DNA from 2 places in the Streptomyces sp. NPDC088116 genome. Region 1 is predicted to be linked to the other one. Evidence: riboswitches for the same ligand, from Rfam matches in the RefSeq annotation. Region 1 holds a riboswitch; the other holds the start of a gene.
What was found. Region 1 has a riboswitch for cyclic di-AMP ahead of ACIOJD_RS20180 (M23 family metallopeptidase). Riboswitches for the same ligand answer to the same signal wherever they lie in the genome.

Region 1 (3,292 bases):
GGGGGGGGTGTTCTAAAACCCCCACCCCCACGGCTCCGGTCTTTTGTGCCGACAGCTCGCACGGAAAAAACGTACGGAAAACGTGTATGGATCACGTTCACGAATCACGTTCGCGGGCAGCAGGAAATAAGTCCTGCGTATTGATGTTCTTTGTATACGGCGGAATTGTTAAGTACGGGCGCTCGCGGTGTTTACGGCATGTTGCGAAGGCCTCACCCTTTCCCGGACCTGGCCCGGTTTCCGCAGCCGGTGGGCGACCGCCGTGCGCTCCGCGTGCAGGGCGGTCATGGCCCGCGCCCGCTCCGCGTCACCACGGGCCACCGCGTCCACGATCGCGCCGTGCTCCGCCCAGGACTCCACGGGGTGGGCGGGCTGCTCGACCACGTACATCCAGGCGATCTTGTGCCTGGTCTGGGTGAGCAGGGCGGTCAGCCCCGGGCTTCCCGACGCCTGGGCGAGCGTCTCGTGGAACCAGGCGCCGAGTGAGCGCAGATCCTCGCCCTGGCCCCTGCGGGCCCGCTCCTGCCCCAGCCTGACCAGGCCACGCAGCACCTTGAGATGGGCCTCCGTGCGGCGCTGTGCCGCGCGGGCGGCGCCCAGCGGCTCCAGCAGCAGCCGCACCTCCAGAAGATCCCCCGCCTCCTGCTCCGAAGGCTCGGCCACACACGCGCCGGCATGGCGGCGGGTGGTCACGAAGCCCTCCGACTCCAGGGTGCGCAGGGCTTCGCGCACCGGGACGCGGGAGACGCCGTAGCGCCGTGCCAGCTGTTCCTCGGTGAGCCGGCTGCCCCGCTCGAACAGACCGGAGACGATGTCGTCGCGGATCGCCGTGCATACCGAGTGCGCGGGAATGCGCATGTCCGAACCTCCGACTTAATCCGCGCGAAACTCTGCCGATTGACGCCTGTTCCGTGACTCTATTGCAATCAGCACGAATTTCCGATGGGAGGCCGGAATCCATGGATATCTTTTGGCCAGAGCGACGTAAACAGAAGGGCCCGGACCGTGCGCAGGACCGCTGACCGCACGGAAGGCCCCGGACCGCGCGGAAGCGCACGAAGGCCCCGGCACGGGCCGGGGCCTTCGGACGAGCGGGGTGATCGGAGCGGCCGGACGGTTCGGTCGGGGCCGTGACCGTCGGTCGGAGCGGTCAGCGCCCGGCCGGGCGACCGGAGGCCGGGCGCCCGAGCCGTCAGACGTTCACGCCGTGCGCGCGCAGGTAGCCGACGGGGTCCATGTCGGAGCCGTAGTCCGGGCTCGTGCGGGCCTCGAAGTGAAGGTGCGGCCCGGTGACGTTGCCGGTCGCGCCGGAGAGGCCTATCTGCTGCCCCGGGGTGACGCTCTGGCCGACGGAGACACCGATCGAGGAGAGGTGGCCGTACTGGGTGTACGTGCCGTCCTTCATCTCGAGCACGATGTTGTTGCCGTACGAGCCGCCCCAGCCCGCCTCGACCACGGTGCCCGCGCCGACGGCCACGACCGAAGTGCCGGACGCCGCGCGGAAGTCGATGCCCGAGTGGCTGCCGGAGGACCAGAGGGAGCCGCCGCTCTGGTAGCCGGTGGTGACATACGAGCCGGCGACCGGGAGCTGGAAGGCGTTGAGGCGCTTGCGTTCGGCCTCGCGGGCCGCACGGGCCTCCTCGGCACGGATCTCCTCGGCACGCGCGACGGCCTTGCGCTTCGCCTCCGCCTCCGCCGCGGCCTGTGCCTTGGCGCGGGCAGCGGCCTGGCGCTGGGCCTCGGCCTGGGTGTCGACCGTGCCCGCGAGGGACTCGTCGATGCTGATGGCCTGGGCCAGGCCGGTCTGCTGGGCCGCCTGGACGTCCGTGGTGGAGGCGAGTGCCGGGGAAGAGGCCAGGGTGCCGATGACTCCGGTCGCGGTGAGAGTCGCGGCGCCGGCGACGCTCGCGCCCTTGCGGCTCATACTGCTCCGGGCACGATGCTTCCCGGTGGCACGGGTGAACGCCATGAGATGGCTGGTCCTTTCCTTCCTTCTCGCCTACCGGGTTAGCTGACGGGTTCGGAGCAGGAAGGTCTCCTACGGGCCCCTCCGCGCCGGTGCGCGAAGGCGTCCGATTCACCCCAGGGACTGTGTGGGTCCCCGGCTCCCCAGGCTCGCGCCTGACGGGGACTCGGCGATGACTGTCCGATGCCGCGGTGCGGCGCAACTGGCGAACAGCCGGACCGACGCTAAGCGCGTCATCTTTCGTTCGCCAAACAGTCAGAAGGTTTTGTTGGCATCGCCACAGGGCAGACGGGCAACCTCTCCAACAAAACGGACATACCACGGGAACCCCGGCGACGAGTGGCGCCGGGGTTCCCTCCTGAGGCCGGATCAGCCGGTGACGACCGTCACTTCGCCGATTCCGAGCGCCTTGACCGGCTCCTCGATCTGCGAGGCGTCGCCCACGAGCACGGTCACCAACCGGTCCACCGGGAAGGCGTTGACGGCCGCGGCGGTCGCCTCCACGGTGCCGGTCTCGGCCAGGCGCGCGTACAGCTGCGCCTGGAAGTCGTCCGGGAGGTGCTGCTCGACCTGGTCGGCCAGCGTGGCCGCGACGGACGCCGCCGTCTCGTACTTGAGCGGTGCCACCCCCACCAGGTTCTGCACGGCGACGTCCCGCTCGGCGTCCGTGAGGCCTTCGGCGGCGAGGGTGCGCAGCACCGTCCAGAGGTCGTCCAGCGCCGGGCCGGTGGACGCGGTGTCCACGGAGCCGCTGATGGCGAGCATCGCGGCGCCCGTCACCCCGCCCGGCGTCGTGGGAGCGGAGGAGCGCAGCACCTGGCCGAAGGCCCGTACACCGTAGGTGTAGCCCTTCTCCTCACGCAGCACCCGGTCGAGCCGGGAGGTGAGGGTGCCGCCCAGGCAGTAGGTGCCGAGCACCTGCGCGGGCCAGACCCGGTCGTGCCGGTCCGGGCCGATGCGGCCGATCAGCAGCTGGGTCTGGACGGCGCCGGGCCGGTCCACGATCACCACCCGGCCCGTGTCGTCTGCGGTCACGGGCGGGACGGGACGCGGAGCGGCGGTGTTGCCGGTCCAGGTGCCGAGGGTTTCGGCGAGCACCGCGTCCAGGTCGACGCCGGTGAGATCGCCGACGACGACCGCGGTGGCCGTGGCGGGGCGTACGTGCGCCTCGTAGAAGGCGCGCACACCCGCGGCGTCGATGCTCCCGACCGTCTCCTCGGTGCCCTGGCGCGGTCGTGACATGCGCGCGGAGGCCGGGAACAGCTCCTTGGAGAGCTGCTTGGCGGCGCGGCGGCCGGGGTTGGCGGTCTCGTGCGGGATCTCGTC
Region 2 (3,292 bases), on a different contig from region 1:
GCGCTGCTTGGGTTTTCGGTGCGCTGCCACGGGGGTGGTCCTCTTCCTCAATGTCCGTACGGGGCCGACGGCGAGAGCCGCCCACCCGGAGAGGACCGTAAGGGGCAAGGTCACAAGCAAGTGTCGACATGGCGGTATTGGCGCGAGATGGATGATCTGTTGCGCTTTGTGATCAACTCGATCGCGACGGAGCGGCGATCTCCGGTCGGACCCGACCGATACGGCAGAAAGCCTCACCTCACCGGAGAGTGGTGATATGGCCATGGCTAGGCTCCGAGCCATGGACGTACTCATCAATGTCTTCGTCGCCCTGCACATCATCGGCATCGCCTCGCTGCTCGGCGGCTTTCTGACACAGATGAAGGCGATGAGCGCGGGCGCGGCACGGTTCGACGCACCGATGCTGCACGGAGCGCTGACGATGCTGATCACCGGCATGGTGCTGGTGGGCCTCAACCAGGCCGACGGTCAGACCCTGGACAACATCAAGATCGGCATCAAGCTGGCGATCCTGATCGTGATCCTGGGTGTGGTGTACGTGAAGCGGGACGACGAGGCCGCCTCGAAGCCGCTGTTCGGCGTGGTGGGCGGTCTGACGGTGGTCAACATCTTCATCGCCACGCTCTGGACCTGAGCGGGTCGGGCCCGCGGTGGCCCGCGGAGCGCTCGACGGCGCTTCGCGGGCCACGGACGTGAGTTCAGCGGCCCGCCGCTGGTCAGGCGGGGCGGACGCTGCCGTAGATCGGCATGTAGTAGATCGACTCCTCGCGGACGTTCGCGCCCGGCTTGGGGGCATGGATCATCATGCCGTCGCCGATGTAGATGCCGACATGGCTGATGTCGTCGTAGAAGAAGACCAGATCGCCCGGACGGAGGTCCTCCGTCGCGACGCGCGTGCCGGTCTTCACCTGGTCCCAGGTGGTACGCGGAAGTTCCACGCCCGCCTCCTTCCAGGCGGCCTGGGTCAGGCCCGAGCAGTCGTACGAGCTGGGGCCGGTCGCGCCCCAGACGTATGGTTTGCCGATCTGGGCGCGGGCGAAGGCGAGGACCTTCGCGGCCTTGGTGGTCTGCGCGCTGTCGGCGGCCCCCGAGCCGGTCCCGGTGCCCGTACCCGTACCCGTACTTGAGCCCGAGCCGGTGCCGGTGCCGGTGCCGGTCCCGTTGTCCGGTCCGGTCGACGGGGATTCGGCCTTCTCCTCGCCCTGCCGCTTCTCCTGTTCCTGCTCCTGCTCCTGTTCCTGCTTCTCGCGCAGGCGCTCGGCCTCGGCCCTGGCCCGAGCGTCTTCCTTGGCCTTCGCCTCCGCCTTGCGGCGGGCCTCGTCTTCCTTCTTGCGCTCCAGCGCGGCCAGTCGCGCCTTTTCCTCCGCCGTCAGCTTCGACAGCAGCGCCCGCGCCGCGCTGAGCTTCTTCTGGACGCTCTCCTTGCTGGTGCGCAGGGATGCCTGCGAGTCGGAGAGCGACTCCAGACTCTTCGTCGCCTCGGCCCGCTGCTTCGTCGCGGCGGCCTGCTGCGACTGGTACTCGGCGACGGCCCCTTGCTGACGGTCGGTCAGCCGGTCCGTGACCTGCTTCTGTTCGAGGAACTCCTCCGGGCTGTCCGCGAACAGCAGGGCGGCGGTCGGGGTGACCGCGCCTTCCCGGTACTGCGTGGCCGCGTAACCGCCGAGCTTGCGGCGAGCCTCGTTCAGCTTGTCCGCGCGCTCGGCGGCGTCGTCCAGCGCGCGGTCGACCGTGCGCTTCTGCTCCTGGGTGGCTTCTTTGGCCTTGTTGTACTGCTGGGTCTCGCTCCCGGCCTGGCGGTACAGATCGTCGACCTTCTTCTGTACCTCTTCTACGGACGGTGTCGGCTCGGTGGGCGCGGCGTGCGCGTTCTGTGTCGAGAGCAGCGTGACCGAAGCGAGAGCGGCCGTCGTGACTCCGACGGCCGGGGAGTTGGCGCGTACTCCGCTACGGTTGCGCGGCTTGCGATGCGACGCCAAGGTCGGCATCTCCTTCCGTGGACGGCCTACCGGGTTAGCTGTCGGGTTCGGGCGGAACGGAAGGCTGCCCTACGGGCCTGGAACGTACGGCCCGATTCACCCCGGTCGTGCAGAGTGGGTCCCCGGTTCCGAACTTCCTCACAGGAAGGTCGAATTCGGCACGGGCCGCCCGCTTGGCGCGGATCGCCGGGGAGGGTACGGGCTGCCTGACGGAGCACGCTAGCCAAAGTGTGGCGCTTGTGTGAAGGCGGATGGCCGATATGCCCGATACGTTTTCGTGACATTTGCCCGCGCGGTGTGCGGGGGTGTTGGTGGGTAAGTCCGCCATTACGTTGCGTGATATTTCCGGCCGTTCCGCACGTCCGCCGGGCAGGTCGCCGGAGGTTGCGCGGGACTCCGAAGCGACGTGCGCGCGACGATGTGTACGGAGGGCCACCACGACATGTACGCATGACGTGTACGGGGAGGGTGCCCGGTCCATGGAGACCACGCGGCCGTGGGGGAGGCCTGGGTCGGGTGCCCCCGCCGGATACACCGGGTGCCCCCGCCGGATACGCCGGGAGACTTCCGAAGGCGGGCGCGGGCTGTCAGTCCGGGAGCCTAGACTCGTAAAGCGATGAGCAGCCTCTTTGACGACAGTTTCCTGGCGGACCTCCAGCCCTCCGGCGACGAGCATCCACCGCCGCCCGAGGACCATGCCGAGCACGCCCCGGAGCAGGTCCCCGACGACCTCTTCGAGGGTGCCTTCGACGCGCCACCGGTTCGGGACGCCTACCACCGCGACGGGGCCCCGCGCACCGTGGTGGATCCGGCCGCGCTGCTCGAAGGGCTGAACGAGGAGCAGCGCGCGGCCGTCGTGCACACCGGTTCGCCCCTGCTCATCGTGGCCGGAGCCGGCTCCGGCAAGACCCGGGTCCTGACCCACCGGATCGCACATCTGCTGGGGACCCGCCATGTCCACCCCGGCCAGATACTGGCGATCACCTTCACCAACAAGGCCGCGGGGGAGATGAAGGAGCGCGTCGCCGACCTCGTCGGCCCGCGCGCTGCCGCCATGTGGGTGCTGACCTTCCACAGCGCCTGCATCCGCATCCTGCGGCGCGAGTCGAAGAGGCTCGGGTTCACCTCGTCGTTCTCGATCTACGACGCCGCCGACTCCAAGCGTCTGATGGCCCTGGTCTGCCGTGATCTGGACCTCGACCCCAAGCGCTACCCGCCCAAGTCCTTCAGCGCCAAGATCTCGAATCTGAAGAACGAGCTGATCGACGAGGAGACCTTCGCCGACCAGGCGGCCGACGGTTTCGAGAAGATGC

Region 2: linked by a shared signal. The riboswitch ahead of ACIOJD_RS05050 (NlpC/P60 family protein) and the one ahead of ACIOJD_RS20180 (M23 family metallopeptidase) in region 1 are both predicted to bind cyclic di-AMP.

What each region holds. Positions count from the first base shown of each region.
Region 1 covers NZ_JBIUTF010000004.1:742,079-745,370, forward strand. The annotation lists gene ACIOJD_RS20175 (GntR family transcriptional regulator) at 169-858, opposite strand; gene ACIOJD_RS20180 (M23 family metallopeptidase) at 1,193-1,969, opposite strand; cyclic di-AMP (ydaO/yuaA leader) riboswitch at 1,983-2,148, opposite strand; gene ACIOJD_RS20185 (M16 family metallopeptidase) at 2,336-3,292, opposite strand, start outside.
Region 2 covers NZ_JBIUTF010000001.1:1,152,035-1,155,326, reverse strand. The annotation lists gene ACIOJD_RS05060 (NlpC/P60 family protein) at 1-30, opposite strand, end outside; gene ACIOJD_RS05055 (hypothetical protein) at 281-634, shown strand; gene ACIOJD_RS05050 (NlpC/P60 family protein) at 717-1,979, opposite strand; cyclic di-AMP (ydaO/yuaA leader) riboswitch at 1,987-2,150, opposite strand; gene pcrA (DNA helicase PcrA) at 2,596-3,292, shown strand, end outside.